2 regions of the Superficieibacter sp. BNK-5 genome follow, and region 1 is predicted to be linked to the other one. Evidence: predicted binding sites of a transcription regulator. Region 1 holds the regulator's gene; the other holds the start of a gene.
What was found. Region 1 encodes CRP, which controls carbon source genes, mostly activating them, when cyclic AMP is high. Its sites were predicted from a motif close to ATGTGANNNNNNTCACAT; they were not measured.
Positions count from the first base shown of each region.

Region 2: a site for CRP is predicted at 3,854-3,871, ahead of rhaB (rhamnulokinase). Genes of this name have one in related genera too.

Region 1 covers NZ_CP179893.1:1,824,607-1,832,143, reverse strand. The annotation lists gene ACMGGS_RS08720 (NUDIX hydrolase) at 1-4, shown strand, start outside; gene ACMGGS_RS08715 (hydrolase) at 86-1,102, shown strand; gene ACMGGS_RS08710 (YheU family protein) at 1,104-1,322, shown strand; gene ACMGGS_RS08705 (phosphoribulokinase) at 1,349-2,218, shown strand; gene ACMGGS_RS08700 (OsmC family protein) at 2,415-2,819, opposite strand; gene crp (cAMP-activated global transcriptional regulator CRP) at 3,127-3,759, shown strand; gene ACMGGS_RS08690 (YccS/YhfK family putative transporter) at 3,804-5,891, shown strand; gene argD (bifunctional acetylornithine/succinyldiaminopimelate transaminase) at 5,881-7,101, opposite strand; gene pabA (aminodeoxychorismate synthase component 2) at 7,189-7,537, opposite strand, start outside.
Region 2 covers NZ_CP179893.1:1,195,890-1,203,426, reverse strand. The annotation lists gene rhaD (rhamnulose-1-phosphate aldolase) at 1-749, opposite strand, end outside; gene ACMGGS_RS05770 (L-rhamnose isomerase) at 1,020-2,279, opposite strand; gene rhaB (rhamnulokinase) at 2,276-3,745, opposite strand; gene rhaS (HTH-type transcriptional activator RhaS) at 4,036-4,872, shown strand; gene rhaR (HTH-type transcriptional activator RhaR) at 4,948-5,820, shown strand; gene ACMGGS_RS05750 (hypothetical protein) at 5,935-6,387, shown strand; gene ACMGGS_RS05745 (PTS fructose transporter subunit IIB) at 6,399-6,713, shown strand; gene ACMGGS_RS05740 (PTS fructose transporter subunit IIC) at 6,706-7,537, shown strand, end outside.

The DNA of each region.
Region 1 (7,537 bases):
ATAATGACTACCACGTTAAATGCATAAACCGCACTAATAATTACGGGTTATAGTACGGCGCAATTTCCTTAAACTATCCTCTGTCATGGCTCAAATTTCATCTGAACAACCGCTCGTCGGACAAGACGATATGCACTCTTTTCACCCCATGCCGGGGGCGCGCAATCCGCATCTGCAAACCATGCTGCCGCGCCTGCTGCGTCGCCGGGTGCAGTTCACGCCGGTGTGGCAACGTCTCGATCTGCCGGACGGTGATTTCGTCGATCTGGCGTGGAGCGAAGATCCGCAGCAGGCCAGGCATAAGCCCCGGCTGGTGGTTTTTCATGGGCTGGAGGGCAGCCTGCATAGCCCCTATGCGCACGGCCTGATTCACGCGGCGAAAGCGCGCGGCTGGCTTGGCGTGGTGATGCATTTCCGTGGCTGTAGCGGTGAGCCAAATCGTCTGAACCGTATCTATCATTCGGGAGAAACCGAGGACGGCACCTGGTTTTTGCACTGGCTGAAGCGCGAGTTCGGCAATGTCCCTACCGCAGCGGTGGGTTACTCGCTGGGGGGCAACATGCTGGCGTGCCTGCTGGCAAAAGAAGGCAGTAACGCACCGCTTGACGCGGCAGCGATTGTCTCCGCCCCCTTTGTGCTGGAAGCGTGCAGCTATCACATGGAGAAAGGCTTTTCCCGCGTCTATCAGCGCTACCTGCTGAACCTGCTGAAAGGGAATGCGACCCGGAAACTGAAGGCGTATCCCGGCACGCTGCCGATTGAACTGGCCCAGCTAAAGCAGGTACGCCGCCTGCGCGAGTTTGATGATTTAATCACCGCGCGTATTCATGGTTTTGCCGACGCTATCGACTATTATCGTCAGTGCAGCGCGATGCCGTTGCTCAATCAGATCGCCAAACCGACGCTGATCATCCATGCTAAAGACGATCCGTTTATGGATCATCACGTTATCCCCGATCCCGACACCTTACCGCCACAGGTAGAGTATCAGCTCACCGAGCATGGCGGGCACGTCGGATTTGTGGGTGGCACGCTGCGGCGTCCGGAAATGTGGCTGGAAAAACGCATTCCCGACTGGCTGACAACATACCTCGGAGCCTAATATGATTATTCCCTGGCAGGATCTCGCCCCTGAAACGCTCGACAGCCTGATCGAAAGCTTTGTCTTGCGTGAAGGCACTGATTATGGTGAACATGAGCGTTCGCTCGAGCAAAAAGTCGCCGACGTTAAACATCAGCTTAAAACGGGTGACGCCGTGCTGGTGTGGTCTGAGCTGCATGAGACGGTCAACATCATGCCTCGCAAGCAGTTTCGCGACTAAATTTACTGATTACTCAGGGAGTTGCTATGTCTGCCAAACATCCGGTGATTGCGGTAACGGGTTCCAGCGGTGCGGGAACCACCACCACCAGTCTCGCCTTCCGTAAGATTTTTTCCCAGCTCAACCTGCATGCGGCGGAAGTTGAAGGGGATAGCTTTCATCGCTATACCCGCCCGGAAATGGACATGGCGATCCGCAAGGCGCGCGATCTGGGTCGGCATATCAGCTACTTCGGCCCCGAGGCCAACGACTTTGGTCTGCTGGAACATACGTTTACTGAATATGGTCATTCCGGCACAGGCCAGGCGCGAAAGTATCTGCATACCTATGACGAAGCCGTGCCGTGGAACCAGGTGCCGGGCACGTTTACCCCGTGGCAACCGCTGCCGGAACCGACCGACGTCCTGTTTTATGAGGGATTGCACGGCGGCGTGGTCACTCCGCAGCACGATGTTGCACGCCATGTCGATTTGCTGGTGGGCGTAGTACCGATTGTTAACCTCGAATGGATCCAGAAGTTAATTCGCGATACCAGCGAGCGCGGACACTCCCGCGAGGCGGTGATGGACTCGGTGGTGCGCTCAATGGAAGATTACATCAACTTCATTACGCCGCAGTTTTCGCGCACGCATATTAACTTTCAGCGGGTGCCGACCGTCGATACCTCCAACCCGTTCGCCGCGAAAGGCATCCCGTCACTGGATGAAAGCTTTGTCGTCATTCATTTTCGCAATCTGGAAGGGATCGATTTCCCGTGGCTGCTGGCGATGCTTCAGGGATCGTTTATTTCCCACATCAATACATTAGTGGTGCCCGGCGGGAAAATGGGGCTGGCGATGGAACTGATTATGCTGCCGCTGGTGCAACGGCTGATGGAAGGCAAAAAAATAGAATAGCGAAAGAGTGGCTGGCGGCGTGCCCTTTGCCCGGCGGCGCTGCGCTTGCGCGGGCCTGTGGATTGCGATTAAAGTGTTGATATTGATGGTTTTCGTAGGCCGGGTAAGGCGAAGCCGCCACCCGGCATAACAACGATGCGGCTGCCCGCGCTATACCGCAAACGCGGGCAACATAATAACAAGGTGGACGTTAACCCTACCCTGCAACCACCTCATACGAATGGGTAATATTCACCGCTTTACCCAGCATCAACGCCACTGAACAATATTTCTCCGCAGAGAGATCGACTGCCCGGGCTACCGCCGCATCTTTCAGGTCATTGCCGGTAACGATAAAGTGCAAATTGATATGGGTAAATAAACGCGGGGCTTCTTCACGGCGTTCAGACGTCAGTTTCACCTCGCAGTTTGTCACCGCCTGACGCCCTTTTTGCAGGATCGACACCACATCAATCGCGCTGCATCCTCCTGCGGCCATCAGCACCATCTCCATCGGGCTGGGCGCTTTATCACCGGAGTTACCATCCATCAAAATCTGGTGCCCGGAGGCCGACTCACCCAGAAACGTTAACCCCTCTACCCATTTCACTCGCGCTTGCATAACATCCACTCCAGTGTCGCCATTTTCTTCACAGATTACGCGTACATAACAATTCTCGCAACGGAAGGCGACCTGCGTCATGCTGAAGCGAGACACCAGGAGACAGGCGGCAAAAGCTATGCTAAAACAGACGGGATGCTACAGTGATATATTGACTTTGCGCATACATAGATGCAAAGGACATCAGATTAACGGCTGCGGAGCATACCGACAGTCAGCTTCCCGCCCGAGGGAAGAAAACGATTGCAACCCCGGAGGCAACGTCGTTTAGCCGCCGGAGATAGCTTATAACAGAGGATAACCGCGCATGGTGCTTGGCAAACCACAAACAGACCCGACTCTCGAATGGTTCTTGTCTCATTGCCACATTCATAAGTACCCATCGAAGAGCACGCTGATTCACCAGGGTGAAAAGGCGGAGACGCTGTATTACATCGTCAAAGGCTCCGTGGCAGTGCTGATTAAAGATGAGGAAGGGAAAGAGATGATCCTTTCTTACCTCAACCAGGGCGATTTTATCGGTGAACTGGGCCTGTTCGAAGAGGGCCAGGAACGTAGCGCCTGGGTGCGTGCAAAAACCGCCTGTGAAGTCGCGGAAATTTCCTATAAAAAATTCCGTCAGTTGATCCAGGTGAATCCGGATATCCTGATGCGTCTTTCCGCACAGATGGCGCGTCGCTTGCAAGTGACGTCTGAAAAAGTGGGCAACCTTGCCTTCCTCGACGTCACCGGTCGTATCGCGCAGACGCTGCTTAACCTGGCTAAACAGCCGGACGCTATGACCCACCCGGACGGTATGCAGATCAAAATCACCCGCCAGGAGATCGGCCAGATCGTCGGTTGCTCTCGTGAAACGGTAGGCCGCATCCTGAAAATGCTGGAAGATCAGAGTCTGATCTCCGCGCACGGTAAAACTATCGTCGTTTACGGCACTCGCTAAGCTCGACACCCGGCGCATTCACTGCAATGCGCCGATAAACTTCTATGTGGCGCAGGCTTATCTATCACCCGGAAGTGAACTACGCACTACGTCAAACGCTGGTGTTGTGTTTGCCCGTGGCTACAGGTCTGATTATCGGCCAGCTCCAGTACGGTCTGTTATTTTCCCTGGTTCCCGCCTGCTGCAATATTGCCGGTCTTGATACGCCGCATAAGCGGTTTTTTAAACGTCTTATTATTGGCGGTTCGCTGTTTGCCGGCAGTAGCCTGGCCGTACAGATCCTCCTGGCACAAGATGCGCCGCTACCGCTGGTCCTGACCGCGTTGGCACTGATACTCGGCGTTACGGCAGAAATCAGCCCTCTCCACGCACGCCTGCTTCCCGCTTCGTTAATTGCCGCTATATTTACTCTCAGCCTGGCCGGTTCAGTGCCGGTATGGGAGCCGATGCTCTTGTATGCCACAGGCACGCTCTGGTATGGCCTTTTCAACTGGTTCTGGTTCTGGCTATGGCGCGAACAGCCGTTGCGCGAATCGCTAAGCCTGCTTTACCGTCAGCTGGCGGACTACTGCGAGGCCAAATACAGCCTGCTGACCCAGCACGCCGATCCGGAAAAAGCGCTGCCGCCACTGCTGGCGCGTCAGCAAAAGACGGTGGATCTCATCACCCAGTGCTATCAGCAGTTGTATATGCTGTCGGAAAAGAAACATCACAATTACAAACGGCTGCGCTGGATGTTCCAGATGGCGCTGGATTTGCAGGAGCATATCTCCGTCAGCCTCCACCAGCCGGAAGAGGTGCAAAAGCTGGTGGAGCAAAGCCACGCGGAAGCGGTGATCCGCTGGAATGCGCAAACCGTGGCCGCTCGCCTGCGCGTGATGGCCGACGATATTCTCTATCACCACTATTCCGGGCGCTTCAACATGGAGAAGCAGATTGGCGCGCTGGAGAAGATCGCCCGGCAGAATCCGGATAATCCCGTCGGCCAGTTTTGCGCATGGCATTTCAGCCGCATCGCCCGCGTGCTGAAAACGCTGCGTCCGCTTTATCCGCGCGATTTGATGGCTGACCGCCAGCGTCGTCTGCCCTTGTGGTCGGCACTCAAAAACTATTTATCACTGAAGTCTCCCGCGCTGCGCACGTCGGCCCGCCTCAGCGTGATGCTCAGCATCGCCAGCCTGGCAGGAAGCGTGCTGCACCTGCCCAAGCCTTACTGGATCTTAATGACCATTATGTTCGTGACGCAAAACGGCTATGGTGCGACGCGGGTGCGGATCCTGCACCGGACGCTGGGCACGCTGGTCGGGCTGGTGATTGCGGGCGCGACCCTGCACTTTAAGGTGCCGGATGGTTTTACGCTGTGCGCGATGCTGGGCATTACGATTATCAGCTATTTGATCCTGCGGAAAAATTACGGCTGGGCGATGATTGGTTTTACCGTCACCGCCGTATATACCCTCCAGCTTATCAACCTTAACGGCGAACAGTTTATTTTGCCGCGGATGATCGACACCGCGCTGGGCTGCCTGATCGCCTTCGGGGGGATGGTCTGGCTGTGGCCACAGTGGCAAAGCGGCCTGCTACGGCAGAATGCCCACGGTGCGCTGGAAGCGGATCAGGAAGCGCTGCGTCTGATTTTAAGCAACGATCCGCAGGCCCCCACCCTCGCGTATCAGCGGATGCGGGTAAATCAGGCGCATAACACTCTATTCAACTCATTGAACCAGGCGATGCAGGAACCGGGTTTTAATACGCAGTACCTGGCTGATATGAAGCTCTGGGTTACCCACAGCCAGTTTATCGTCGAGCATATTAACGCGATGACCACCCTGGCACGCGAGCATAATATGCTGACGCCGGATCTGGCGGAGCGTTATCTGCAATCCTGCGAAATTGCCATTCAGCGCTGCCAGCAGCGTCTTGATTCGGAAGGGTCGGGAAGCGCGGGGAGTGTAAATATTCTGGAAGCACCGGAGGGCGCACCACAAGGGCCATTAAGCACCATGGAGCGCCATCTTGAGCGCATACTCGGGCATCTGAACACCATGCATACTATCTCTTCAGTCGCATGGCGTCAGCGCCCGCATCACGGGATTTGGCTCAACAGAGCGTCCAGCGGCGTTAAGCGTTAACGATGTGTCCCACCGCCTGCGCAAAACGTTGCATCCCTTCGTCAATATCGGCCTCCTCCACCACCAGCGACGGGGCGAAGCGCATGACGTCAGGACCAGCGTTAAGTACCATCACGCCTTCGTCTGCGGCAGCGTACAGCAAATCCCGCGCCCGGCCTTTAAATTGCGGCTTCAGCTCAGCACCGATCAATAACCCCATCCCGCGAATATCGCTGAATAGCGCGTATTTCTCGTTAATCTGCTCAAGATGTTCAACGAACCGCTGACGTTTTGTCGCGATACCGTTCAGCACCTCCGGCGTATTGATAATATCAAACGCCGCGCCCGCCACGGCGCAGGCCAGCGGGTTGCCGCCGTAGGTCGAACCGTGCGATCCGGCGTGGAAGGCGCTGGCAATCTCGTGGGTAGTCAGCATCGCGCTAATCGGAAAACCGCCGCCGAGTGCTTTAGCGCTGGTGAGGATATCCGGCGTCACGCCATAGTGCATATAGGCAAACAGATCGCCGGTACGGCCCATCCCGCACTGTACTTCATCAAACACCAGTAGTGCCTGATGTTGATCGCACAGGTCGCGCAGACCTTGCAGGAATTCCGGCGTCGCTGCCGTCACGCCGCCCTCGCCCTGGATTGGCTCAACGACCACGGCGCAGGTGTGATCGTCCATCACCGCTTTTACCGCATGCAGATCGTTAAACGGCACGTGAATAATATCTGCCGGTTTTGGTCCAAAGCCGTCAGAGTATTTCGGCTGTCCGCCAACGGAAACGGTAAACAGCGAGCGTCCGTGGAAGGCATTGTGGAAAGCAATGATTTTGGTTTTAAAAGGGCTATGACGCACGCAGGCATAATGACGGGCCAGCTTAAAGGCGGTCTCGTTAGCTTCGGTGCCAGAGTTCATAAACACCACGCGCTCGGCAAAGGTGGCATCGACAATCTTACGTCCCAGGCGCAGCGCAGGCTCGTTGGTAAATACATTACTGGTGTGCCACAGCGTCTCGCCCTGGGTTTTCAGCGCTTCCACCAGCACCGGGTGACAATGTCCAAGCGCGGTCACCGCAATCCCACCCGCGAAATCAACGTACTCTTTACCCTGCTGATCCCACACCCGGCTGCCCTGACCTTTGACCGGTATAAATTCCGCCGGTGCATAAATCGGCAGGATCACTTCATCAAACGTTGCGCGCGTTATTGCCGGTTGTTCAGTTGCCATGTCATGCCCACCCTTCTTCATACAGAAATGAATGTGATATTATAATCACAAAATATGCATAAAAAATCACTCGATGGCAACTATAAATCAGCGATGCAGGAAATTAGCCAGCAGCTGATGCCCCTGCTCGCTGAGAATACTCTCCGGATGAAACTGTACGCCTTCCAGATCCCACTCCCGATGCCGGATGCCCATAATCTCCTGCGTGTCACTCCAGGCAGTCACCTCGAAACATGCCGGCAGCGTCGGCGGATCGATCACCAGCGAATGATAGCGCGTCACGGTCAGCGGATTGTTTAGCCCACGAAATACACCGCTGCCGTTGTGGGTGATCGGCGAGGTTTTGCCGTGCATGACGTTTGCCGCCCGCACAATGGTCGCCCCAAATGCCTGGGCGATGGCCTGATGCCCGAGGCAGACGCCAAGAATAGGCAAT
Region 2 (7,537 bases), 630 kb from region 1:
GTCTGTTTCATGCCGCCCATGGAGATCACTTTCACCAGCACTTCTGCGGATTTTTCAGCGGTATCGATCAGACCGAAGGTTTCATCCAGCGTCGGACCGCTGCCGAACACGCCGTGGAAAGGCCACAGCACCAGCGAATGCTGCTGCATATCCCGCGCCGTCGCCTGGCCGATCTCATCGGTACCCGGCACCATCCACGGCAGAATGCCGACGCCGTCCGGGAAGACTACCAGGCATTCGGTGCTGCCTTCCCATAGCTTACGGGTGATCAGCGCGCTGTCATTTTCCAGCACATAGGTGAGGGCGATCAGGTTGGTGGCATGGCAGTGCATGATCACCCGGTCTTTACCGTTGGTTGCCTTGATGCGCTCGCAGTGGGAAAGAAAGTGCGCCGGTAATTCTGAGGTTGGCACCGCTTCTTCGGTAAGGCCCCAGAGAATGTGGTAACCCGCGCCGTCGCTGTCCACTTTTACTACGCCGAGGCTGGCGGCCGGATCGAGCTGAACGTTGCGGAAGAATTTGCCGGAGCCGGTAACGATAAAGGCGGTATTGGCGAGCAGTGGCATCGGCTGGCTCAGTGCGATGTAGCGCGGCTGCGCGTGGAAATCTGCCTGGTAAGGCGCAACGTCGGCCTCATCCAGACGTAGCGTCAGGTTGCCGCCGTTGCGCTCGTCCCAGCCTTTCAGCCAGGCATCGGAGGTGGCTTTGATCATGCCCTGGACGAACCAGGAATGGGTAATGGTCTGCATCGTCTTCACTTTCCTTCAAAATGCCGGGGAGCGTTTCGCTTACCCGGCCTGTGTTATCTGTTGAGCTGTCATGCCCGGTGGCGCTTCGCTTACCGGGCCTACGGGTGTTGAACTTTCTGCCCGGTGGCGCTTCGCTTACCGGGCCTACGGGTTTTGAACTTTCTGCCCGGTGGCGCTTTGCTTACCGGGCCTACGGTTTTGCCTGGTGGCCCGTCCATCACGTCGGGTGAATTTGTAGGCCGGATAAGCGCAGCGCCATCCGGCATGGGTTTACCCGCGCTGGCGTAAAATCTCTTTCTCGTACCCGCGCACGTTATCCAGCCACTGACTGCCGGCTGGCGTATCGTGACGCTGGCAATACATCTCCCACACCGCCTGCCACGGCAGGGATTTTTGTTCTTCCAGCAGCGCCAGACGCGCGGTGTAATCACCCGCCTCTTCAAGCTGACGCAGCTGATCGGTCGGTTCCAGCAGGGCGCGCAGCAGGGCTTTTTTCATATTGCGGGTACCAATCACCCATGCGGCGATGCGGTTGATCGACGCATCAAAAAAGTCGAGACCGATATGCACGCGGTCAAACAGGTCATGACGAATAATTTCGCTGGCGATAGCCTGGGTTTCGTCATCCAGCAGCACCACATGGTCGCTGTCCCAGCGGACCGGGCGGCTGACGTGCAACAGCAGGCGCGGAACATAAAGCATGGCGGCGGAGATTTTGTCGGAGATCACTTCCGTCGGATGGAAGTGGCCAGCGTCCAGACAGAGCGCGGTCTGACGGCTGGTGGCGTAGCCCATATAGAATTCATTGGAGCCGACGGTATAGCTTTCCGCGCCGATGCCGAACAGCTTGCTCTCCACGGCATCAATATGATGCGCCGGATCCAGCTTCTCGCTGATCACCTCATCCAGCGCGTCCAGCAGGCGCTGACGCGGGGCGAGGCGGTCGACGGTGACGTCTTTCATCCCGTCCGGAACCCAGATGTTCATCACCGACGGCGTGCCGAGCTGCTCGCCAAAGTACGCGGAGACGCGGCGGCTGGCCTTGCAGTGATCGATCCAGAACTGACGAATCTCAGGGTTAGCATGCGAAAGCGTAAAGCCATCGGCGCTCAGCGGATGGGAGAAGCAGGAAGGGTTAAAATCCAGGCCCAGCTTGTTGACTTTGGCCCACTCCACCCAGTTTTTAAAGTGTTCCGGCTTGATCTGGTCACGCGCGACTGGCGTTTCGGCCTCGTGATAAATCGCATGCAGATTAAGACGCTTCGGTCCGGGGATCAGGCTAAACGCCAGTTCCAGATCGGCACGCAGTTCGGCGGCATTACGCGCTTTGCCCGGATAATTCCCCGTGGCCTGGATACCGCCGGTCAGACTGCCTTCCGGATTTTCGAAACCGGCAACGTCATCGCCCTGCCAGCAGTGCATGGAAACGGGCAGGCGATCGAGCTGGCGCAGGGCCTCCTCGACATTGATACCTACAGCGGCGAACCGCTGTTTCGCGAGTTCCCAGGCGTGTTCTAGTGGAGTGGTCATGCGCAAAGCTCCTTTGTCTGTCGTGTTGACTGAGATTGCGCGACGTAGCGAGCGATCTCATTATCAGGATGAGGGGTGAAAGTGGTCAGGTCGTGGTTAGTAACCACCACCTTGCGAAAATCTGTGACGTCGCTCAGTTCATCCAGCGTCATGAGCTGGACGCCAATATTGCCGAGCGTGGAGGCTTCAATCGGTCCGGCGATCACCGTAATGCCGCAGGCGTCGGCGCAAAGCTGATTGAGCAACTGGTTTTGGCAGCCGCCGCCGACAATATGCAACTGGTTGAACGGCTTGCCGCGCAGAGCGGCCAGTTCGCCCAGCACGTCGGCGTACAGGATCGCGAGGCTGTCGAAAATGCAGCGTGCCAGTTCTGCATCGCTGGTCGGCTCTGGTTGGCCGGCCTCACGGCAGGCAGCCTGGATCTCCGCGCTCATGTTGCCCGGATTAATAAAACGATCGTCGTTGGGATTGATGACAAAGCGGCAGGCGGGCAGCGCTTCGGTACGGGCAATCAGCTCCGGCAGATCGGTAACCTGTTGTTCAGCAAGTACCCGCTGGAGCAGCCACAGGCCCATGATATTTTTCAGCACCCGATAACGCCCTTCCGCGCCGCCTTCGTTGGTGATATTGGCAGCCAGCGCCTTGTCGCTGGTATATGGCGTTTTGCTTTCAAAGCCCATCAGCGACCAGGTGCCGGAGGAGATCCACGCCGCGTCTTTCCCTTCCAGCGGAACGGCAATCACCGCGCTGGCGGTATCGTGACTGGCGACTGCCACCACCGGAATGGCATTACCCTGTGGACAGGTCCAGTGGCCAATCACATTGCCGGGATGCGTGGGTTTGCCGAACCAGGCGCCGTTCACTCCTGTCCAGTCCAGCAATGTTTCATCCCAGCTATCGGTATTGATATTGACCAGTTGGGTGGTGGTGGCGTTGGTATATTCCCAGTTCATCTGCCCGGTAAGGCGGTAGCTGAAGTAATCAGGAATGAGCAGTGCATGAGCGACCTCGCGCGCCACCTCCGGTTGCTGCCGGACCAGCGCGTGAAGCTGATAAAGCGTATTAAACGGCAGAAACTGAATGCCGCTGCGGCGGTAAATTTCCGCCTTGCCGAGTTGAGTCAGCGCCTGCGCCATCACGCCGTCGGTACGATCGTCACGGTAGGCGATGGGCAGACCGACGCGTTGGCCCTGGCGGTTCAGCAGCACGTAATCCACGCCCCAGGTATCCACGCCGATACTGTCAATTACGATGCCCGCCTCGCACACGTTCTCCAGACCACGGCGGATCTCCGCCTCCAGGCTGTCAATGTCCCAGCAGTCATAACCGTCCACTTTTTGCAGACGATTGACGAAGCGGTGCATTTCACGCAGCGTGAGGGTGCGTTGTTCGCGGTCATAGCGTGCAAGCATTACACGCCCGCTGGATGCGCCTAAATCGACAGCGACGCAATGGCGAAAAGTCATGATAGAGTCCTTCTGAGAGTCAATGCCCACAGTCTAAAAAAGGACGCCTGCTTCTACCTTCTTGTTACTGACAGGGGAAATTGGCCGCTGGCAAGAAAGCAAAGATGAACGTGAGGAAGCTCACATTTTGCTGCGAAAGGGGGGATGTGACCGCCGCCGCATTTCTGACGCTTTCCGTTCATTTCTTGAAAAATCGGCAGTGTTTGCACGCTTTGTCGTCAAAATTTCAAGATGAGAATGCGGGGCCTTAATTACTATCATGAGAATTCTTCTCACTGGTGGCGACTCTTATGACCGTACTTCACAGCGTGGATTTCTTTCCTTCGGGTAATTCGCCAGTGGCGATCGAGCCGCGTCTTCCGCAGTCGGCCTTCCCGGAGCATCATCATGACTTTCATGAAATAGTGATTGTCGAACACGGTACTGGCATTCATGTTTTTAACGGCCAGCCCTATACCATCAGCGGCGGAACGATCTGTTTTGTCCGCGATCATGACCGTCATCTGTATGAGCACACCGACAATCTGTGCCTGACTAACGTGCTGTACCGCTCCCCGGATGCTTTTCAGTTTTTAAGCGGCCTGCATTTGCTGCTGCCACAGGAGCAGAATGGTCAATACCCTTCACACTGGCGCGTTAATCAGACGGTGCTGACGCAGGTGCGGCAGCTTGTCGGCCAGCTTGAACCGAAAGACGATGCGGCGGATGCGCCGGAACGGGCAAACCGCGAACTGCTGTTTATGCAACTGCTGGTGCTGCTGCGTAAAAGCAGCCTGGCGGAAGGGGCGGAGGATAATGACGCTCGTCTCAACCATCTGATCGCCTGGCTTGACGATCATTTTGCCGACGAAGTGTGCTGGGACGATCTGGCAGATCATTTCTCGTTGTCGCTGCGGACATTACACCGTCAGCTCAAGCAATCCACCGGCCTGACCCCACAACGTTACCTGAACCGGCTGCGTTTGATTAAAGCGCGCCATCTGCTGCGCCACAGTGACGAAAGCGTGACGGATATCGCTTATCGCTGCGGGTTCGGCGACAGTAACCACTTTTCGACCCTGTTTCGCCGCGAGTTTTCCTGGTCTCCGCGCGATATTCGTCAGGGGCGCGACGAAATTCTTCAGTAACGCGAAGAGAATCAACGTTTTTGAACGACCGTCAGAAGATAATAACCGGTCATTCGTCGTTGAGGTGATCCTGCTGTGGGCAAGTTAATTCTTCGTAAAGCCGACTTTTTCACCAGCGTCGGCCAGGCAGTCGCCGTTGCGGATCGCTATCCGCAAAACGTCTTTGCTGAACATACTCACGAGTTTTGCGAACTGGTGCTGGTATGGCGCGGCAATGGCCTGCACGTCCTCAATGACCGCCCGTACCGCATCACGCGCGGCGACCTGTTTTATATCCGCGCCGAAGACAAACACTCCTATGCTTCGGTCAACGACCTGGTATTGCAAAATATTATCTATTGCCCTGACCGCCTGAAACTTAATTTCGACTGGGACGCGCATATTCCTGGCTTTAGCGGACCTGAAAGGCGGGCGCACTGGCGGCTTGGCAGCACTGGAATGAGTCAGGCACGGCAGGTCATCGCGCAGCTCGAACACGAAAGCGCCCATCCTGACGCGCAGGTCAATGACATGGCCGAACTGCTCTTTGCACAACTGGTGGTGACCCTGAAAAGACACCGCTATACCACCGATAATTTGTCGGCAACGTCGCGCGAGCCGCTGCTGGATAAGCTGATCACCGCGCTGGCAGGAAGTCTGGACACGCCTTTCGTACTCGAAACGTTTTGCGAACAGGAGCAGTGCAGCGAGCGCCCCCTGCGCCAGCAGTTTCGCAGCCAGACGGGGATGACCATCAGCCAGTATCTGCGCCAGCTACGAATTTGCCACGCCCAATACCTCTTACAGCACACTGAAATACTGATTGGCGACATCGCCATGCAGTGCGGCTTTGAAGACAGTAATTATTTTTCCGTGGTATTTAACCGTGAAATAGGCATGACGCCGGGACAGTGGCGTCATCGCAGCCGCGACGGAACCGCCTCTAATATAAATATGATGAATGATTAACGGGAAATAACGACCGCAATACTGCGCTAAAAATTAAAATAAATCTCTGTGCTATAAATCACATTTGTTGGCGAAAATTCTGTTTTATAATAGCGCATTCATCATGGAGGTAAAATGTTAGCCATTATCATTTTGCTGTTTATATCCGCCGCTGCTTTTTTGTTATCGCGAGATAACAAAGGTAACGTCGCGCTTGATGATATTTGTTGGCTAAATTCGCCTGACGATCTTTCTGACGTTGACCTGTTTTCTGCCGACTGTCCGCATTATCAAATGTCGCAGGAGTGGTCCCGTTTATGGGATTGTACCGGGCAGGCATTACGCGCCCGTTTCCACCGGCACAAACAACGTCTCGCGGCGATTTCGCCGTCACCTTGCCAGCGCGTGTTATGTTGCCGTAAACGCGATGAACTGCGTTTTAGTTTCCGTATATCCAGCCTGCGCCAGCTAATCGCGTGCCGCCATGCCAGCGGTGCCGATTGCCATCACGCAGGCCAACCTGGTTTCATCCACAAAGCACAATGCGCGTTTTCGCCATTGTGCTTTTTTTTGTCTGAACAAACCTGAGAGGCTGAATGATGTTTATTGTTTGTGTTGCTGCATGTCCGACCGGCGTTGCCCATACCTACATGGCAGCGGAAGCGCTTGAAATGACCGGAAAAAAACGGGGTCATGAGATCAAAGTAGAAACCCAGGGCAGCATAGGCGCGGAGAATGAGATCCTTGACGAGGATCTGGCGCGGGCCGACGCGGTGATTATTGCCGCCGACGTCGCCATCAGCGGCAAAGAACGTTTTGTAGGACTGGTTAAGCTGGAGTGCAGCGTCTCCGATCCGATTAAATTCGGGGATGCCGTTTTTGAAGCCGTTGAACAGGAGGTTGCGCATGGCTAAGTTTCAGGGAGGAGGCGGCAAGCCTTCAGCGGGTGCAGAAGTGAAAAACGCCATTATGACTGGCGTGTCGTGGATGTTGCCTTTTGTCATTGCCGGGGCGGTCATTATGGGGATCGCGCGTATTGGCGCGTCGATGTACGGCATTGATAATATCTGGGATGCCAGCCATGAGCAGGCTGCCAGCCTGGTCGTACAGGTACTGCATCGCTTCGATGGTTTCGGCGGACTGGCGCTGTCGCTGATGCTGCCGGTGGTGGCGGGTTATATCAGTTTTGCCCTCGCCAATAAGCCGGGCATCGCGCCGGGGATGGTGGGGGGATTACTGGCGAGCAGTCTGGGAACCGGCTTTCTGGGGGCGCTGGCCGCCGGTTTTGTCGCCGGGTATATCGTCCGGGCGCTCATCAAATACATCAAATTACCGAAAGCTCTGGCCTCTGCCGGGCCGATTTTTATCCTGCCGGTCGGCGGGACGCTGCTGACCTGCATTGTGATGGCGTTTGTTATTGGCACGCCGCTGGCGGCGCTTAATCACGGTATGGAGCACTGGCTGCTGTCGATGTCTGGTACCAATAAAGTGCTGCTGGCGGCGGTAATTGGCGGCATGGTGGGCTTTGACCTCGGCGGTCCGGTGAACAAGGCGGCGGTCACCACCGCGATGGCGCTACTGGCTTCCGGGATTTACGATCCTAATACTGCTGCACAGGTCGCCATCATTGTACCGCCTATTGGCCTGGGCGTTGCCACCCTGCTGTGGGCAAAACGCTTCCCGGAATCGCTGCGTGAAGCGGGCAAGGCGTCCACGCTGATGGGGCTGATTGGCGTCT